Regions from separate parts of the Phytobacter sp. genome, predicted to be linked through region 1. Evidence: predicted binding sites of a transcription regulator. Region 1 holds the regulator's gene; each other region holds the start of a gene.

Region 1 (6,961 bases):
ATCTTTATAACCGTCGATTTTGTCGTTGATATCGTCAATCTCGTTACGCAGATCGTCTTTGTCAGTCACCTGCACACCGATACTCGGCAAGATGACGGTGACAGAATCATCAGGTTTTGCTTTTGCCAGAAGCGCAGGGTTGATCAGCGCCCCACTGCCATAACTTGCCGAAGCGACGCCGGTACCACCCATAGCATCACTACGTGCCTCCGCCCAGGTATTGGCTGCCCCCGCTTGATTTGCCACGCAAAAGGAGACAGCGATAGCGACCACTGAAAGTTTGAGTTTGTTTTTCACAATTATGTGTCTCGTAGTCAGATGAGTTTTTCTATGCCCCGTTCTTTTTTACATCAACGGGAATGCTCTATTGCTGCGAATAACATTGGAAAAATGGCTATTTCTGCCAAATACGCAAAAGTCGGCAGAAATTTATAGTTATAAGAAATGACCTTCATTATTTATAGAAGACGTACCGCGAATGTGAAAGTGAGCGGCATCTGCGCGCGATCTCGGCGTTTAGAGCAGAACATGGTAAAGTGAGAGATTATGCCGCCGGGAAATGAGAGGACGACAATGGAAAAGACCACTTCGCAAGAGATGCTAGCGCAGGCCGAAAAACTGTGCGTGCAGCGCAATGTGCGCCTGACTCCTCAGCGCCTCGAGGTTCTGCGGTTAATGAGTTTGCAGGAAGGGGCAATCAGTGCCTACGACTTGCTGGACCTGCTGCGCGAGAGTGAACCCCAGGCAAAACCACCCACCGTTTATCGTGCGCTGGACTTCCTGCTGGAGCAGGGGTTTGTGCACAAAGTGGAGTCTACTAACAGCTATGTGTTGTGCCATCTTTTTGATCAGCCAACTCATACATCGGCCATGTTTATTTGCGATCGCTGCGGCGTCGTGAAAGAAGAACAAGCGGAAGGGGTGGAAGATATTATGCATTCACTGGCTGCAAAATTAGGATTTGCCTTACGCCATAATGTCATTGAAGCACATGGTCTGTGTTCCAAATGTGCGGAAGTGGAAGCTTGTCGTCACCAGGGCGAATGTCACCACGATCACTCGATTCTGGTTAAGAAAAAACCGCGCTAGTGGCGGTTGAGAGTGCATTCAATTCGTTGTGTTAAGAGGGTGGTACGTCCATGTACCGTCGGGCAGGGTAGTCACTTCAATGCATATTCAGAGGGTTTGAAGGCTACCAGCGGTATTCGTTGCGGGTTTCCCAGTCAACAACTTCTTTTTCCGCCTGATCTTTTGCGTAGCCGTATCTTTCCTGAATTTTACCTACCAGTTGGTCACGTTTACCCTCGATGACGGTCATGTCATCATCAGTGAGTTTCCCCCACTTCTCTTTCGCTTTACCTTTGAACTGTTTCCAGTTACCGCCGATTTCGTCTTTATTCATAGTCATGTCCTCATCGTTCGGTTGTGAATAGCGAATCATCGTCCGTCGTTACGTTCTGAATATCCTGAACGTGAGAATAATTGTAGTCAGGGATCATACTGCAGAGGATTTATTCGGAATTTTTAACCATTCAAAAGACAATTATAAGAAGGTAAATCGAACAGATTGGGAGAGGCGCTGAGGATGAAGGTTATTTAAGATTTTGTTTTATAAAACAAAACCGTGGCAGCGGGACGCTGAACCACGGTTATGAAGAGGAATTACAACCACTCACCGTTGCGAATCACACCAACAGCCAGACCTTCAATCGTAAAGTTCTGCTCGCGCAGATTCACAACAATCGGGGAAAATTCGCTGTTTTCAGGCAGTAACTGAACGGTATTACCTTGTTTTTTCAGTCGTTTGACGGTGACTTCATCATCAATACGTGCAACAACCACCTGGCCGTTACGCACATCCTGAGTTTTATGCACTGCCAGCAGATCGCCATCCATAATACCAATGTCTTTCATTGACATGCCGCTAACGCGCAGCAGGAAATCGGCATTTGGCTTGAACAAGGACGGATCAACCTGATAGTGACCTTCGATATGCTGCTGCGCCAACAACGGCTCACCTGCCGCTACACGCCCAACCAGCGGCAAACCATTGTCTTCTGCGACGTCCAACAGCAAACGAATGCCGCGGGACGCACCAGAAACAATCTCAAGTACACCTTTACGCGCTAACGCTTTCAGGTGCTCTTCAGCTGCGTTTGGGGAACGGAACCCCAACTGTTGCGCGATCTCCGCACGCGTCGGCGGCATGCCCGTTTGGTTGATTCGATCACGAATGAGATCGAACACCTCTTGCTGCCTGGCCGTTAATGCTTTCATTCCGCCCCCTGGGTGTATATACAGTTATGCTGTGAGTATATACAGCTAAAGGCGATTTTGAAACCAAAATTACGCAAAAAACCAGCAGTTAGCGCAATTCTGGAAGGCTTATCGAAAATGGCCCCACAACAGTGAAACCCAGGTAAAGAGTGCAACCAGAATGGTCATCAGTACCGCCGCTGAGCCCATGTCCTTCGCGCGCCCGGACAACTCATGCAATTCCGAACCAATCCGGTCAACGACCGCTTCAATCGCGCTGTTAAGAATTTCAACGATCATGACCAGTGCCACCGAACCGATCAGCAATACGCGGGTGATGGCGTCGACATCAAGGAAACAAGCGATAATAATTGCCAGAATGACCGCAACGGACTCCTGACGAAAGGCAGCTTCGTTTATCCAGGCTGCGCGGACGCCTTTCCATGAATAACCGGCCGCTTTAATGATGCGGGTAATGCCAGTGGTGTTATTGGCCATTAAAAGAACCTTTTTATGTAATGAGCATCAATCTCTATGTAAGGTTATAGAGGTACAAAAGAATTTGTGCGCGCTTTCTGATATTCTTGCGGCGCATTGGCATTATTAACCAGAGGCTTTACATCGTTTATGTCCGGCTGGCCACGAATTTACTACAAATTACTTAATTTACCATTAAGCGTGCTGGTAAAAAGTAAGTCTATCCCTGCGGAACCCGCACAGGAACTGGGGCTCGATACCTCACGCCCTATTATGTACGTTTTGCCTTATAACTCGAAGGCTGACTTACTCACGTTACGCGCTCAATGTCTGGCACACGACTTGCCCGACCCGCTGGAGCCGCTTGAGATCGACGGCGTGGAGTTGCCGCGGTATATCTTCATTCACGGTGGACCACGCGTATTTACCTGGTATACACCGAAAGAAGAGTCCATCAAGCTGTTCCATGATTATCTCGACCTGCATCGCAGCCATCCTGACCTGGATGTGCAAATGGTGCCGGTTTCGATGATGTTCGGTCGTTCGCCGGGTCGCGAGAAAGGCGAGATGAATCCGCCGCTGCGTATGCTTAACGGCATTCAGAAATTCTTTGCGATCTCCTGGCTCGGGCGCGACAGCTTTGTGCGTTTCTCTCCGCCGGTCTCACTGCGCCGCATGGCCACTGAGCATGGTACGGATAAAATTATCGCCCAGAAATTGGCGCGAGTTGCACGCATGCACTTTGCCCGCCAGCGTCTTGCGGCGGTCGGTCCGCGTCTGCCTGCCCGTCAGGACTTGTTTAACAAGCTACTGGCGTCCAAAGCGATTGCCCGCGCTGTTGAAGACGAAGCACGCAGCAAAAAAATCTCCCATGACAAGGCGCAGCAAAACGCGATTGCCCTGATGGAAGAGATTGCGGCGAACTTCTCTTACGAGATGATCCGTCTCTCCGACCGTATTCTGAGCTTTACCTGGAACCGCCTGTATCAGGGCATCAACGTGCACAACGCCGAGCGCGTGCGCCAGTTGGCTCATGACGGCCATGAAATTGTCTATGTGCCCTGCCACCGCAGTCATATGGACTACCTGCTGCTCTCTTACGTGCTGTATCACCAGGGACTGGTGCCACCGCATATCGCCGCCGGTATCAACCTGAACTTCTGGCCAGCAGGTCCGATTTTCCGCCGTCTGGGCGCGTTCTTCATTCGCCGCTCTTTCAAAGGCAACAAGCTCTATTCCACCGTGTTCCGCGAATATCTGGGCGAGCTGTTCCAGCGCGGCTATTCGGTTGAGTACTTTGTCGAGGGTGGGCGCTCACGTACTGGCCGTCTGCTGGATCCGAAAACAGGTACCCTGTCGATGACCATCCAGGCGATGCTGCGCGGCGGCACCCGTCCGATCACGCTGGTGCCAATCTACATTGGCTATGAGCACGTGATGGAAGTCGGTACCTACGCTAAAGAGCTGCGTGGGGCGACGAAAGAGAAAGAAGGCTTTATGCAGATGGTGCGTGGCTTAAGCAAGCTACGTAACCTCGGTCAGGGTTACGTGAACTTCGGCGAACCTATTTCGCTGACGAACTACCTTAACCAGCGCGTGCCGGAATGGCGCGAGTCTATCGATCCTATCGAAGCCGTGCGCCCGGCCTGGCTGACGCCGGCGGTCAATGCTATCGCGGCTGACCTGATGGTGCGCATTAACAACGCAGGGGCGGCAAACGCCATGAACCTGTGCTGTACCGCTCTGCTCGCTTCACGCCAGCGTTCGCTGACCCGTGAACAACTTACGGAACAGCTGGATTGCTACCTGAACCTGATGCGTAACGTGCCTTACGCTGATGACTCTACGGTGCCGACTGCCAGCGCCGCTGAGCTTATCGCGCACGCATTGCAGATGAACAAGTTCGAGGTAGAGAAAGACACCATCGGCGACATCATCATTCTGCCGCGCGAGCAGGCTGTACTGATGACCTACTACCGCAACAACATCGCCCATATGTTGATGCTGCCGTCGCTGATGGCCGCCATCATCACTCAGCATCGTCATATTTCTCAGGACGAGATGCTGCGCCATGTTGAGCTGCTCTACCCGATGCTGAAAGCAGAGCTGTTCCTGCGGTGGGAGAAAGAGGAACTGGCGGGCGTGCTGGATAGCCTGGCTCAGGAGATGCTGCGCCAGGGCCTGGTGACCATCAAAGACGGGCAGTTGAACATCAACCCGGCCCATTCCCGCACCCTGCAACTGCTGGCGGCAGGTGCACGTGAAACGCTGCAACGTTATGCCATTACCTTCTGGCTGCTTAGCGCGAACCCGTCGTTCAACCGCAGCACGCTCGAGAAAGAGAGCCGCACGCTGGCTCAGCGTCTCTCCGTTCTGCACGGCATTAACGCACCGGAATTCTTCGACAAAGCGGTGTTCAGTACCCTGGTGCTGACCCTGCGTGATGAAGGCTTTATCAGTGATACGGGCGATGCGGAACCCGCGCAGACACTGGCGATTTATCAGTTGCTGGCAGAGTTGATTACGTCGGATGTGCGTTTGACGATTGAGAGTGCAACGCAGAGCGAGTAAGGGTTTGCGGTCTGATGCCCTCTCCCACGGGGAGAGGGAACAAACACTAAAAAAGGCAACTTACGTTGCCTTTTTGCTTTTATATCCAGTAGCTTGAAGCCAGCCCTAAAAACAGCACCAGCCCCACATAGTTATTGTTCATAAAAGCTTTAAAGCAGGCATCACGATCGCGCCCGGCAATCAGCTTTTGCTGATAGACAAAGAGCGCGCCCGCCACCAGCACCGCCCAGTAAAAATGCCAGCCCAGGCCGTTAAGTTTGCCGACAAACGCCATCAACGCCAGCACGGCAATCTGCAAAATGCCAATGATCAGCTTGTCCTGACGACCAAACAGAATTGCCGTCGATTTGATACCGATTTTCAGGTCATCGTCCCGGTCAACCATTGCATACTGGGTGTCATAGGCGACGGCCCACAGAATGTTGGCGAGGAACAACATCCAGCAGCTTAACGGAACGGATTCGCTCACGGCCGCAAAGGCCATCGGAATTGACCAGCCAAACGCTGCCCCCAGCACCACCTGCGGCAGATGGGTATAGCGCTTCATGAAGGGATAAACCCAGGCCAGCGCCAGGGCGGCAACCGAGAGCAGGATAGTCATGGTATTGAGCGTCAACACCAGCACAAACGCCAGCAGGACCAGAACTACAAACAGGACCCGCGCTTCATTTTCCGTCACGGCGCCACTTGGCAGCGGGCGGTTCGCTGTACGCTTAACATGCCCGTCAAACTTGCGGTCAGCGTAGTCGTTGACCACACACCCTGCTGCACGCATCAGCCAGACACCGGCCACGAAGACCAGCAGGATCCATAGCGGCGGTACGCCCGGTGTCGCGACCCACAGCGCCCAAAGAGTCGGCCAGAGCAGCAGCAATGCGCCAATGGGCTTATCCGTTCGCATGAGTCGGTGAAAGGCCAGCAGCTTATTCTGCGTGAGACTCCACTCCATTCTTCTTTCCTCTTAATACAACGGTGATGCAGGCAAAAACAGTTCGGTCAACAGAAGCGGCTTTCCGCCCAGACGCAAACGAGAACGACGTCCCCATAGCGACTCGACCTGACCGACTTCAATAAAATCTCGTGTTAGCGTAGATGATGTGAAGAGATAGCGCCCGAGCGGTGTCGTGCCGAGTTTCTGCAACGCCAGTTCCGGGCCGGTTAACGTGGTTTCCGGTACGACGGTACGACCAGCCAGCCAGGGTTCGCCGTCGGCACACAGCAGAATTTCTCGCAGCCAGTAGCGGGTATCCGCAGGTAACAGATGGCGCTCATTTTCAAGGGACTCAGCCGTCACAAACGCTTCCTGAATAACGGTAACGGTGACCTTTTTATCCAGCTGTTCAAAGCGTTTAGTCATGGAATCTTCGAGCAACAGCCAGTCGAGCCGTTGCGGATCAAGCGCGGGAAGTGCGTCAAAATAGCGCAGCGCACGCAATTGCGTAAGCGCGGGGTGTGACATGCCTGACTCTCCAATACATTACGTCACAACATTGTATCGCAGAACAGACTGCCTCGGCGGGGAAACTTCATTCAGTTTTCATAAGCGCAACAGCTGTGCAACAGCGCCCGTTGCGCCGGGAAAAAAGGGTGCGTCAGGCGACGCACCAGTTGTTGCAAACATCAGCATTGCGGGGAGAGAGTTACCCCTTGCCTTTTA
Region 2 (6,961 bases), 1.5 Mb from region 1:
ATCAGGGATTGGGCGGCCCATCTTCGCGGCTTCGGCAATCTTGTCGTTATAGCCCGCCAGGTTTCGAACGCCCAACGCGGACATCAGCTTATAACGACGCTCCATCTCGTTCACGCTCCAGCGCAACGCATTGGCCGCGTCCTTCATGTCGGTGACCACTTCCGTTAATAGGTGCGGAATACCCTCATAAACGGACAGCTCCAGCATTTTGGGGTCGATCATGATGAACTTAACGTCTTCAGGCTGCGCTTTATAGAGCATGCTGAGGATCATGGCGTTAACGCCCACAGATTTACCAGAACCGGTGGTACCCGCAACCAACAGGTGAGGCATTTTCGCTAGATCGGCCGTTACCGGATCACCGGCAATGTCTTTCCCGAGGACGACGGTCAACGGAGAAGGATTATCGCGGAAACTGGCACAGTCCAACACTTCACGCAGATATACGGTCTGACGCTTTTTATTCGGCAACTCCAGACCAACGTAAGGTTTGCCAGGAATGACTTCAACAACACGAACCGCAGCCGTCGACAATGAACGGGCTAAGTCGCGGGACAAATTGGAAATACGAGCGGCTTTTACCCCTGGCGCCAGGTTTAGCTCAAAGCGGGTAATCACCGGACCCGGCGAATAATTCACAACATCCGCTTTGATACGGAAATCAGCAAGTCGGGCTTCAACCAGACGGGCCATCTGTTGCAGCGCAAACGTATCGACCGGCTCAACCTGCGACGGCGGTGGTGTAAGCAGATCCAGTGAAGGCAACGGCGTCGTAGGTTTCTGCAACGGACGGCTGTCACCATTACGCATCAACAACGGATGAATCAGGCTTTCCTTAGGGGCCGGCGCTTGCGGCTGCTGATGAGCTGCAACAGGTTGCTGCGGGGCATACTGAGGTCGTGGAACCTCAGCTTCCGGCATTACGCTCGGTGTAAAAAGCGGCTCACTCGGGCCATCATCCACCAGCGCTTTGGTTGGCGAAAACTCGAAATCATCCAGTGAGAACATACCTGGCGCGACCGAGCTGTCGCTTGAGTAACGCTGCTGCTGGCTGCTGGCAAACTGACGAGCCAGCTCGGCTTCAGCCTCTTCATCTTCGCTGAGCTCAGGTGAAACAGGGGTCGATGGCGCGTCATACGTGTACTCTTCGCTATAACGGTTATGCTGACTGGCTGCAAACTGCTGGGCCAGTTCCTGCTGCTGAAGCATATCGGCTTCATCATCGTTCATCGGCTCATGCAGCGGGCGTTGTTCTGCACGTGCACGTTCTTCAGCCATCCGCTGTGAGGGTAATTTAATACCATAAGAGGCCAGTTCACGACGCGTAGGAACACGTACACGATTCGGGCGGGGCAATTGTGGACCAATGCCCTCTTTTACCTGCTGACGTACCGCCCCCCCTTCAGCCAGACTGAACATTGGGCTGCCGGTATCCGTTGCAGGAGATTCAGACAGGCTTGATGCCACCGACACCGCAACAGGTGCGACCGTAGCCAACGCTGGAGACGTAGGTGCTGGCGTAACAGGACGAGCGGGCTCTTGCATCGGCTCAGGAACCGGTTGATACCAGGCCGCGAGTTGCTCACGCTCACGCGCACGCTTCTCTTCCACTTCTTCAAAATAGTAAAGCGGTGGACGCGCCGCCTGTTTCACCTCTTCAACCTCAGGTGCCGGTTCTGTTTCAGTTACGAGTTCAGGCGCAGCATAATCCGGCTCAGGCATATAAGCCTGATACCCGGCAGGCTCAGCAACAACGGGAGGCGTTGGTTGCCAGTCACTTTCTTGTACTGGCGCAACATAATGCGAAAGCGGCACTTGCTCGGCAACCGGAATTGCTGGTGCGAATGGCTCTTGCGCCTCAGGCTGCCAGGCGGGAGCTTGTTCCGCTGAGTATGCGGCTGGTGCCGACGGCGCAGCATAAGCCTGAGCCGCTGTCATGTCAGCCGCAGCGGCAGTTAATGGTTCGGTTGCCCGGTATCCGCTGAGCAGCGGATCATAAGCATCTTGTTCAGACTGGGTGGCGCGATTGCCGGAAAACAGGACATCATCAGCATCCGCAGGGACACCGCGCGCAGAGTATTCGACCTCATCGCTGCCTTCATCATCCATGCGCTTGCCGGAGAACAGAGCCTCGTCCGTTTTTCGCCCCATGGGATTATTGAATTTTTCTGCCACGCGTTTGCGACGCGCCAGCGCCCCTCGCATGATACGCGCCCGACGTGACTCACGCGGGGCTCTTGAGGACTCGTCTTCATATTCGTCATCCTCATATTCTTCTTCATCGACCCAGGAGTCGTCGCGGCGGGTACGGTTGCTGGCAAAAGTCAGGATGCTAAGAATAACGCTACCGATCTTCTCCGCAATCGTCACCCATGACCAACCTGTAAAGAGCGTCAGCCCTGCCGCCCAAACACATAGCAAAGCGATCGTCCCACCGCTACTGCGTAACAGGGGTTGCAAGGTGGTGCTAAGCAGGCTACCAATCACGCCACCAGAGGCAAAGTACCAAATGTCATCGGCGTTGATAGCGGCAAGACCACAGGAGGTAAGAATCAGCGCCAGTGCACCAATTAAACGCAGGGAAACAGCAAAATAATCGATATAGTCTTCGTTGGCGCGATGGCGATAAGCAAACCAACAGCCGCCGATAATGATCACCGGAATGGTGTACGCCATAACGCCAAATACGAAGAATAAGGTATCAGCCAGCCATGCACCGGGTTGGCCACCTAAGTTATGAATAGGCTCATGCCATGCAGTTTGTGACCAACTGGGATCGGACGGATTAAAGCTAATAAGTGCCGCCATCAGCCAGATGGCAAACAGAGATACGAGGATCAGCAACGCCTCAAGGAGTCGACGCCCGCTGCTTAGCTTGGTAAGTGTGACTTCTTTGTCTTCTGTGTATTCCTGGCTCAAGTAAGGCTCTCCAGCTAAAACGGACAACAGCGCCGGGAAGCCCCGGCACTGTTGCTGTATGGATTAACAGGAGTGTAATCAAAAAAAGCCGATTTTGCACCTGTTCCGTATTAGCGCGTCTTGATAACCAGACGATTGCTCTGTTTGACTTCTTCCATCACCACATAGGTACGGGTGTCATTCACGCCTGGCAGTCGCAGCAGGGTTTCCCCTAACAGCTTACGGTAGGCTGACATATCTGGCACACGCGTTTTCAACAGGTAGTCGAAATCACCAGATACGAGATGACACTCTTGAATTTCTTCAAGTTTCTGTACTGCGGAGTTAAATTGCTCAAACACATCCGGCGCGCCACGATTCAGAGTAATCTCAACAAATACCAGAAGTGATGCATCCAGATAATGTGGGTTCAGCAGCGCTGTGTAGCCCTGAATGAAACCCTGTCTTTCCAGCCTGCGCACACGCTCAAGGCACGGCGTAGGAGAAAGCCCTACTCGTTTAGAAAGCTCGACGTTGGAAATACGCCCATCTTTTTGCAATTCGTTCAGAATATTACGATCAATGCGGTCGAGATCTTTGCCAGGGCGCTTCTTGCTATCTACCATTATTATTGTCTCTCTGTATTCCTTCCCTACTCCTGTCTTGACCCTGTGCACTTCACTGTTCAGAGTCTTTGCCCGTCGCTTTACGTGTGATGTGTTAATAAGAAACTAGCACCACGTAATCCCAGGGTCTGTATTAAGAAGCCGTTGCCTGAAGGCAGCTTTCGACATCACGAATGGCATCTGTCCACACCATGCGTAGATTTCGCTAGCCCGGTAAAAATGGCATTTACATGCATGACTTTGCATCACGCGCGAAACACTGCTTTTTTTTCTTCCTTTGATGTTTTCGCAAATGCGCAGGGGATTGTCAAAGCAAAACATCTTTTTTTAGTACAACATGCCAGATATTCATCATCACGGTCAGTGAATACTCATGTTATCCCCCTATAACAGACCAATTTTCAGTAGAAATTGTTATATTTCGATTATTCGCTTGAACTTTTCCATCGGCTTTATCTATTACACATATCGTTAACAAAACCGCTGCACCCTTTTTTTACGCCCACAAATTCCCTACAATCCAGACCAATGTCTGCAAATAAAAACGAGGATTTCATGGGTACGGCCAAACACAGTAAGCTGCTTATCCTGGGTTCAGGCCCCGCGGGTTACACCGCTGCGGTCTATGCTGCGCGTGCAAACCTGGAACCGGTATTAATCACAGGTATGGAAAAAGGCGGTCAACTCACCACCACAACTGAGGTGGAAAACTGGCCGGGCGATCCGAATCACCTGACCGGGCCGTTACTGATGGAGCGCATGCATGAACATGCCGAGAAATTCGATACGCAGATTCTGTTTGATCACATCAACAGCGTTGATCTGCAGAATCGTCCGTTCCGCCTGACCGGCGACAGCGGCGAATACACCTGTGACGCATTAATCATCGCAACAGGCGCGTCTGCACGTTATCTGGGGCTGCCATCTGAAGAAGCATTTAAAGGCCGCGGCGTCTCTGCCTGCGCAACCTGTGATGGTTTCTTCTACCGCAATCAGAAGGTCGCGGTAATTGGTGGCGGCAATACTGCCGTTGAAGAGGCGCTTTATCTGGCTAACATCGCCTCTGAAGTGCATCTGATCCACCGCCGTGATTCTTTCCGTGCTGAAAAAATCCTGATCAAACGTCTGATGGAAAAAGTGGCTAACGGTAATATCGTTCTGCACACCAACCGTACGCTGGAAGAAGTGACCGGCGATCAGATGGGTGTGAGTGGACTGCGTCTGCGCGATACGCAAAACACCGATACCGTCGAGTCACTCGACGTAGCAGGTCTGTTTGTCGCCATCGGTCATAGCCCGAACACTGCGATCTTTGCTGGCCAGTTAGAACTGGAAAACGGCTACATCAAAGTGCAGTCCGGTATTCATGGTAATGCCACGCAAACCAGTATCCCAGGCGTCTTTGCTGCTGGCGACGTAATGGACCACATCTACCGTCAGGCTATCACCTCTGCTGGGACAGGTTGCATGGCCGCGCTGGATGCCGAGCGCTATCTCGACGGTCTGGCTCAGGAAAGTAAATAATCTTTACAAGTCAGTAACAAAGGTAAATAAGGCGACTATAAGTCGCCTTTATTTTTGTGCCGATGTAACATTGCGAAGCTAAAAAAATCCGATAACTTCACCTGCAAAGCGCGCAATGAATAAAACCCGTCAACAAGAATTAACACGCTGGTTAAAACAGCAGAGTGTCATCTCCCGCCGCTGGCTCATGATGTCCCGACTTCTGGGAGTGGTGAGTGGCGTTCTGATCGTCGCACAAGCCTGGATGCTGGCGAAAATCCTGAACCAGCTGATCATGGAGAATATCCCGCGTGAAGCATTACTGCTCCCCTTCGCACTGTTGGTGCTGACTTTTATCCTGCGCAGTTGGGTGACCTGGTTGCGCGAGCGTGTTGGGTTCCATGCGGGTGCCCATATCCGATTTGAGATCCGCCGCCGGGTACTCAACCGCTTGCAACAGGCTGGTCCTGCCTGGATTCAGGGGAAACCCGCTGGCAGTTGGGCCACGCTGATTCTTGAGCAGATTGACGACATGCATGATTTTTATGCCCGCTATCTGCCACAGATGACACTGGCCGCCAGTGTGCCTCTGTTGATTGTTATTACGATATTCCCCATTAACTGGGCCGCCGCATTAATCCTGTTATGCACCGCCCCATTGATCCCTCTGTTTATGGCGATGGTGGGAATGGGTGCCGCTGATGCAAACCGTCGTAACTTTAAAGCGCTGGCACGTTTGAGCGGGCATTTCCTTGACCGTTTACGGGGTATGGAAACACTGCGTATTTTTAATCGTGGCGCGGCTGAAACAGAAAATATCCGTCTGGCCTCTGAGGATTTTCGTAGCCGCACGATGGAAGTCTTACGTCTCGCATTTTTATCATCCGGCGTACTCGAATTTTTCACCTCGCTGTCCATCGCACTGGTCGCGGTCTATTTCGGCTTTTCTTACCTCGGTGAATTCAATTTTGGTCACTATGGGGCGGGGGTCACGTTGTTTGCCGGATTCCTCGCGCTAATTCTGGCACCGGAATTTTTCCAGCCTCTGCGTGACCTGGGGACGTTTTATCATGCAAAAGCGCAAGCTATAGGTGCGGCTGACAGTTTGAAAACCTTTATGGAAGCCCCGCTCGCTCATCGACAGCGCGGTGACATCACGTTAAAAAGTGATGAGGCGATAACCCTTACGGCACGAGACCTGATCCTTAAATCCCCTGACGGGGCCGTACTTGCCGGCCCACTCAACTTCACCCTACCTGCCGGCCAGCGCGTTGTGCTGGTCGGAAAAAGTGGTTCAGGCAAAAGCTCCCTCATCAATGCGCTTTCCGGCTTTCTTCCCTATGACGGCTCATTGCTGGTTAATGGCGTGGAGTTAGGAGACCTGGATCCAGATGCCTGGCGACGTGCAATTAGCTGGGTGGGTCAGAACCCGCAGCTCCCGGCTACGACCCTACGCGAAAACATTCTGCTGGGCAGACCGGATGCAAGCGATGCGGAACTGCAGGCTGTGCTCGACAAAGCCTGGGTGAGTGAATTTTTACCATTATTACCGCAAGGCCTCGATACGCCAACGGGCGATCAGGGTGCGCGTCTGTCCGTAGGCCAGGCTCAGCGTGTGGCCGTTGCACGTGCCTTGCTGGATGAAAGCAAACTCTTGTTGCTTGATGAACCTGCAGCCAGTCTGGACAGCCATAGTGAACAACGCGTAATGCAGGCACTCAATGAGGCCTCGTCACATCAGACAACCCTGATGGTGACGCATCAACTGGAAGGATTAACCGACTGGAGTACCATTTGGGTGATGGATAACGGACACATCATTGAGCAGGGCTCATTTACCGAGCTTTCTCAGACTAATGGGGCGTTTGCTACTCTGCTCGCTCACCGTCAGGAGGCGATTTAAATGCGCGCACTTCTCCCCTACCTCGCACTCT
Region 3 (6,961 bases), on a different contig from region 1:
CATCTTTTTCTTGAGCGCGTAAGCCTGGCGAAACGTCAATTCAGCAGAATTAAAGTGGGTATTGGAAACGACAGAATCAGGAAATTAACCATCTTGTTGATATTCCATCGTTTCATTGGGGTTTTTAGCAGAGGGCTCGGCGATTAAGCGCACAAAAATGCCCTTGTTCCTATAATAGCAAGTAGCCTTCGTGGCGCAAAAGCCACTCTTTACGCTGTACGCCGCCCGCATAACCGGTCATCGTGCCGTTGCGACCAATCACGCGGTGGCAAGGCACCACAATGCTGACCGGATTGGATCCATTTGCTGCACCCACCGCTCGCGCAGCACCGCTGCGACCCAGCATCTCGGCTAAGTGGCCGTAATGCAAGACCTGACCGCAAGGGATATCACGCAGTGCTTTCCAGACTTCACGTTGAAACGGGGTGCCTGCGGTGGCGGTCGGAAGCGCGTTGATCACTGCCAGATCCCCGGCAAAATAATCCCGCAATTTTTGACTTAATCCGCCCGGATTGCCGCTCGCGACACGGGTATAACCTTCACGGCGATAGTGGATATCGAGTAACTGATTCATGCGATCGCTGTGTTCTTCCCATTCAACAGCGCGCAGATGGAACGTTTCGTCGCACAGCACCCAGAGTGGGCCTAGTGGCGTGTCGATTTTATCTTCAAGAAGGGTGAGCATTGGACATCCTTATTATCCTGCCAGAGACAACTCTACATGCGGGCAATCTAGCACGATCGTGCGAGGGGCACTATACCTCAAAAGGGAGCAATGCTGCATAAATACCCAGGTATTATTGGGGGTAAATACAATGCAGATAGCGTGACTGTAGATTATGTAATAGATGATATATTCAGGGCGTAAAAAATAGAAAAAAATAGAGCCTGCCGACATCGTCAGGCTCTACAGTACACACAGCAGCGCATCCGTTCATTTATTTTTTGGGTTTCATCCTTACGTGAATAATATAGTTATAGTCGGCCTGAAAAATAATTCCAGTCGAATTGGTGATTGATTTTACGATAATTTAACTGAAATTTAGAATATTAACGGCAATGAAGTTTAAGTTAAGTGCTGTTAAATATTTACTATTAGTGGGGCTAATGTGTTTCTGCGGAATATAATACAATCCGCCAGGGTGGCGCCAGCAGAGTACCTGTCTTGCCTGGCCATTGTGAGTCCTTGATGTGCCAGCTATAGTATCCCCTCAGATGTCGCGAGAGGATCTACCATGAACCCTGATGAAAGATCGTTGTTTCTTGATGCCATGGAAGATGTCCAGCCGCTTAAACGTTGCGCCGATGTTCATTGGCATCCGGGCCGCAACGCCCGTGAGGCAAGGCAGATTGACACGCTGCAACTGGATAATTTTCTCACTACCGGCTTTCTTGATGTCCTGCCACTGGGTACGCCGCTTGAATTTAAGCGTGAAGGCGTCCAGCAGGGTGTGATTGATAAGCTGCGCTCAGGTAAATACAGCCAGCAGGCGAGCCTCAGTTTGTTGCGCCAGCCCGTTGAGCAGTGCCGCCAGATTCTGTTCAGCTTTATGCATCAGGCGAGACTCGACGGGTTACGCAATTTTGTGATTATTCATGGTAAAGGGCGGGAAGACAGGGCTCATGCCAATATCATTCGCAGTTATCTTGCCCGCTGGTTGCCAGAATTTGAGGATGTGCAGGCATTTTGCGTCGCGCAAGCACACCAGGGTGGAAGTGGAGCCTGCTATGTTGCCCTGCGTAAATCTGAACAAGCAAAACAGGAAAACTGGGAACGTCACGCCAAACGCAGTCGTTAAACGCGTCTATTTTACCACCGGAAAATCGCTATAGCGGGTGGTCCAGGCGGGAGAGAGCATCTCCCGCTTCATCGACCAGCTTTTTTCGAACCCTTGCCCGGCAAACCAGACTTTTCGCTTTCCTGACTTATTCAGCGTGTCGATCACATCCATCAATGCCGCACTATTTGCCCGTGGTTTGAGTTCATCAAAAAAATCAGGCTGGGCAATCCCCTGACTATAAAAATCACTTAGCATTACCCCGGCTTTCATATATCGGTAACCTGCTCGCCATATTTGCAGCAGCAGGGTATTTGTCATTGAAATAATATCCCGTGTATCTTCCGTGGGTGTCATGCAGGACATTGAAACCTGGTTGCTGTAATAAGGTTCGCCAGGGGCATGCGGGCTGGAACGCATAAAGATACTGACCTGGCGGCAATATTGCCGTTCCATGCGTAATTTTTCGGCAGCCCGTTCTGCATAGGTACAAATGGCCTGATGCATCTCTGCATAATCCGTGATCCGGTGACCAAAAGAACGGCTGCAAATGATCTGCTGTTTCGTTGGGATGAGTTCATCAAACGCCAGACACGCTTCCCCCCGCAGCTCGCGCATCGTACGTTCCAGCACTACATTAAAGTGTTTGCGAATGACCCAGGTCGAGCAGTCGGCCAGTTGCAGTGCGTTTTCAATGCCCATCCCCCGTAGCTTTTTGCTGATCCGCCGCCCGACGCCCCAGACCTCTTCAATGGGCACATGGGGAAGTAATTTGCGCTGCGTCTCGTGTCCGGAGATATCGACCACGCCCTGAGACGTAGGCCATTTTTTGGCAGCAAAGTTGGCCAGTTTTGCCAGCGTTTTGGTTGGGGCAATACCGACCCCCACCCGCAGCCCGGTATTTCTGAGGACGGTGTCGCGTATTTCGTGACCAAAGTCGGAAAAGGAGAGGCAGTTATCGACGCCGCTTAAATCCATAAAGGCTTCGTCGATGGAGTAGATATCCAGCCTGGGGCCAATCTCTTCCAGGGTGGCCATCATACGATGGCTCATGTCGGCATAGAGCGCATAGTTGGAACTGAACACCGTCACACCCTGGCGACGTAGTTCATCTTTGATTTTGAAATACGGTGCGCCCATCGGGATGTCGAGTTTTTTTGCCTCTGCCGAACGAGAAATAATGCAGCCGTCGTTATTCGATATCACAACAATCGCTTTCCCTTTTAAATCAGGGCGGAATATCGACTCGCATGTGCAGTAAAAGTTATTGGCATCAATTAGCGCGAACATTTTATTTATGCGTCTTAACGGTAAAGGTCACCACGCCGAAAATCTCCAGCGCTTCTTCGCAATGAATAGCGATAGGGCGATAGCGTGCATTTCTCGGCATCAATAGCAGTTCCGGGCGGGTCCGCAGCTCTTTTACCGTAAACTCGCCTTCAACGGCCGCAATGACAATATCGCCGTGCTCAGGTTTCAGGGAGCGATCCACCACCAGCAGGTCACCGTCGAAAATGCCCGCGTCGATCATGGAATCGCCGCTGACCTTCACGAAGTAAGTCGCGCTGGGATGCCTGACGATGAACGCATTCAGATCAAGTCGTTCTTCGATGTAATCCTGGGCCGGGCTGGGAAAGCCGCAGGGCACATGCTCAACGAACAGGGGAGAAAGCACCGAAGGTTCACTCACGGTAGCAGGAATCAATCGCATAAGAGGTTACTCACGATTACTGTATTTATATACAGTATTTATTTTTTTCGGCATGGATCAAGGAGTTTTTTGGAAGGTAGCCCAAACCTGTTGAAGTTTGGAGAAATTTAGTGGGCAGGGTTGGAAAAAGCGGGAGCTCTTTTCTGACAGTTTGTGTTAGCTGCAGACGGGCCTGCATTCACTCTTCGTGCACAAAATGAAGAGATCGAATGATGAATCATCTGCAACTCAAATGAATATTGCCCATCGAAACAGATTGATGTACGCATAGCTCAAACAAGGTGAGAGGGTGACCCGCTCCCCGTTGATTAACATAGACTGATTTAGCAACGTCCGCTCCGTGCCAAAAGCAGAAGTTTCTGCAGCAGCAAGTTCTGGTCAGTAAAGAACGGATTCACGCCCGCCATGCCAGCCCGTTCTGAATGCGGCATTGCGCCGGAATGGTGTTCTGTGCGGTACACAAGGGCCAACGCCTGCCCGCACAGTGGTGACGCAGGGGCGAAAAAATAGCCAGTGTGAATGAGGTGCTATAATGAGTTTGTTGTGTACGCTGCTGGCAAAAAAGCAGTTCCTGGCCTGATGCACCTCTTTTCAAGGACGTGCCATGCTCCAACAAGCAGATGTCGAAAATAATCAACAAGCGAACAATGTCATCGTGCTCTGCCGCGAGATGGCGTGGTTGTCGATGGTTATCAATCAGGTTATTTGCTGCCGTGCAGGCCCATGCGTATGCCAAGGGCTGCAATATCCACCTTGCTTCCGGCCAGGAAAAGCACTTACCCCACGAACTAGGCCATGTGGTGCAGCAGGCACAAGGGCGGGTTTCTGCGACAACCTCCGTTGGTGGAATGGCGGTGAATGATAGCCCGGCGCTGGAGCATGAGGCGGATATGATGGGGGCTAAGGCGTTGCGGGGCGCTTTCTAACCCTGAATATTCAGCGAAATATATGCATGTTACAACATAAGAACTTAATAATATTAGCTATCAATTAAATAAGGTGAATAGATCATTAATAACATCTTTGGGTGCTAAAGGATTACTAATTAGTAAAAAATAGTTTTGATGAAAAACACACTACAGTGATCGTTTTTTAATAAATTACAAAACCTCATTGAGAGGCGAAAGTTAAATAGGTTTAAAAATATGTATATACAAAAAAACAAATCGAAAGAAAATGACAGTAGAGAGGTTACGCATGCTGTGAAGCAATGCTTTGGGTTTGTGGATAACAGGCGTGAAGCCGTTGCTCAAAGAAAGTCACTGGAAGCGATTAAAAAAAGCCAGCAAGTAGAAAATAATACAGCACAGATAAAACAACTTAAGACTTTCTCTCGTAATGGGGCTCCGGTCCAGCGTTTTCAATACAGGACCGGGGATGAATATTTAGCTAGCGGAAATGCCGAATTTGTTTCTCAATCTACCCAGATATCGCCCTGGATGGCCGGTTACAAAACAGCCTCTCACAAAAAACCGAATCTGAAGGTGGCGACGGACAACACATTAGCAATTGAAAAGACCGAACATCAGACCAAAACCTTTTACAGTACGCAAGATGTGGTGGTCAAAAGCAACGCCTCTCTTGAGTCCGCCGGTTCGCCGGTTCGGTTAATGCATATTCCCGGGATCATTACCACGGACCTCAGTACCCTGTTGTACCGCACCACATGGCGATTTAATGATCAGCAGATGCCAGGTGCCTCATTGGGAGTACATATCTGCAACGAAGTCGCCAGTAAAATCGCAGGAGGTTTGGGGCCGCCCGATGCCCCACTAGTGCTTAAAGACCAGACTCCGGATGTTGGAACGTCTGAACAGGTGACAAACCTTTCCTATTACTCCAGATCTAACGGGGCCATCAGCACGACTATGGCTTTTGACAATGCTCCGACTCCCTCAACCATCGCGAAAGGGCTTACAGAAAGCCTTGCAACAAAAAGGATCCGCGTTCTTGAGAAGTTCAAACCCCTTGTGGAGAGCGGAAAGGTTGAAGAGGATGCGATTTGGTATTTGGTAGCCTCCAACGCAGTCACGGCAGGGACGGAAGAAAACATTTATGTGGCGATTCAGGAAGAATACGATCGTACCTGTGTCAAAGTAACAGAAGATGCTTTGCAAAAGCTGATTGATAAACGTTATGGCACGCTGAAGCCTGAAATGCTGGATCAAAAAAGTAAGATACTCGGTGTGAATCAGTATGCTGTTCCCAATGTAGGTGAGGCTCTGGCCACCTTTCCCACAGGAGACGTAGACCATACACAGAGGCATCCTGAATTCCAGAAACAGCTCCAAAAATTCATCGCCGAAAAACAGGTTACTCTTGAAGAGGCCTTGCAACAGTTTGAAGGGGTGAAAGTGGAAGGGTGGACTTGGCATTTTGCTTCGGCTGTCGCCAAAAGTCTGGATGGCCACGATTACATAACGCTAGAAAATTACAACCGGGGCCCGGAACAGGAAAATGAAATTAAACGTGTCTACGCATGGGTTGCAAAACACTTGCTGGACTTCCAACGGTACTTGATCTCGTTGGGCATTACTGCTCAGGAGCAGGAGTCACCGGAAAAAGTGTACGAAATTATGATTCCCTTTTTAAAAAATGCGGATCCATTACTGCATCAAATTTTGAGCGAAGCCCATAGCAGTTTTGAAAAGCTTAAAAGTATGGACAAAGGTACTTTATGGTATTTTGCCATGTATGGTCTTGCGAAAGAGCAAGTGTTGCAAGGGCATGAAGTTGTGGAGCAGGACCAGTCGTTTCACCAGGCAATGAGGGAAAGCGGGGACTTTGCCAATCCTCTGACCCTCAAATTTAGAGGGGAAAAGACGCTTGAGTTTGAGCGGAAAAACAAAGCTGCCATTGATAAACTCACCCTGGTGCAGCAATTGTCAAATCAGGTGGACGCGAGTATGACTTCAGGCGAGCCGAGGGATAGCTTGATCCCGGTTCTGGAAGAGGCCCATACAAAGCTGCTGGAAAGCACCATCCTGTTTTCTACTCTGCCTTCAACTGAAAAGAAAGCAGGATTTGAGTACGTTGCTTTGATGAATGATTTCTACAAATCTATTAAAGCCAGGTTCGACAACTATAATTAACATTTACATACGGCATAGGACCAGGAACAATCGTCAGCTCTCTCCAGAGTATGGTATTACGCTTCATGCCACTGAATCGCCACGGATTTAACAGACACCTCTGAGTCATTTATGGACTGACCCCGTCTCGGTAGACGATCCTGCCCTATAGTTTGAGCATAGGGGGAGCATATGGGCACACCACGATTTACACCTGAATTTAAGGAAGAAGCCGTCCGTCAGATAACGGAACGCGGTTATTCCGTCGCCGAAGTATCTGACCGTCTGGACGTCTCTGCACACAGCCTCTACAAGTGGCTACGGGCTATCAAACCTGATAACAGCGAGCAGCATGCCCGGGATTTACTGGAAGCTAAAAGCGAGATCCTGAAACTCCGGGC

What was found. Region 1 encodes LexA, which represses DNA repair genes until DNA is damaged. Its sites were predicted from a motif close to TNCTGTATGTACATACAGNA; they were not measured.
Region 2: AC5JPW_RS06380 (DNA translocase FtsK 4TM domain-containing protein) is a predicted target of LexA. The motif match lies at 2,972-2,991, and genes of this name have one in related genera.
Region 3: umuD (translesion error-prone DNA polymerase V autoproteolytic subunit) is a predicted target of LexA. The motif match lies at 3,507-3,526, and genes of this name have one in related genera.

What each region holds. Positions count from the first base shown of each region.
Region 1 is NZ_JCACPZ010000004.1:1,999,076-2,006,036, forward strand. It holds gene AC5JPW_RS13495 (conjugal transfer protein TraF) at 1-297, opposite strand, end outside; gene zur (zinc uptake transcriptional repressor Zur) at 574-1,089, shown strand; gene AC5JPW_RS13505 (CsbD family protein) at 1,193-1,402, opposite strand; gene lexA (transcriptional repressor LexA) at 1,663-2,277, opposite strand; gene AC5JPW_RS13515 (diacylglycerol kinase) at 2,386-2,754, opposite strand; gene plsB (glycerol-3-phosphate 1-O-acyltransferase PlsB) at 2,884-5,304, shown strand; gene ubiA (4-hydroxybenzoate octaprenyltransferase) at 5,384-6,253, opposite strand; gene ubiC (chorismate lyase) at 6,266-6,763, opposite strand; gene malM (maltose operon protein MalM) at 6,945-6,961, opposite strand, start outside.
Region 2 is NZ_JCACPZ010000004.1:495,022-501,982, forward strand. It holds gene AC5JPW_RS06380 (DNA translocase FtsK 4TM domain-containing protein) at 1-2,919, opposite strand, end outside; gene lrp (leucine-responsive transcriptional regulator Lrp) at 3,030-3,524, opposite strand; gene trxB (thioredoxin-disulfide reductase) at 4,080-5,048, shown strand; gene cydD (heme ABC transporter permease/ATP-binding protein CydD) at 5,164-6,930, shown strand; gene cydC (heme ABC transporter ATP-binding protein/permease CydC) at 6,931-6,961, shown strand, end outside.
Region 3 is NZ_JCACPZ010000009.1:132,196-139,156, forward strand. It holds gene ogt (methylated-DNA--[protein]-cysteine S-methyltransferase) at 170-685, opposite strand; gene smrA (DNA endonuclease SmrA) at 1,236-1,799, shown strand; gene umuC (translesion error-prone DNA polymerase V subunit UmuC) at 1,806-3,068, opposite strand; gene umuD (translesion error-prone DNA polymerase V autoproteolytic subunit) at 3,070-3,489, opposite strand; gene AC5JPW_RS25150 (eCIS core domain-containing protein) at 4,203-4,415, shown strand; gene AC5JPW_RS25155 (hypothetical protein) at 4,635-6,581, shown strand; one part of gene AC5JPW_RS25160 (IS3 family transposase) at 6,753-6,961, shown strand, end outside.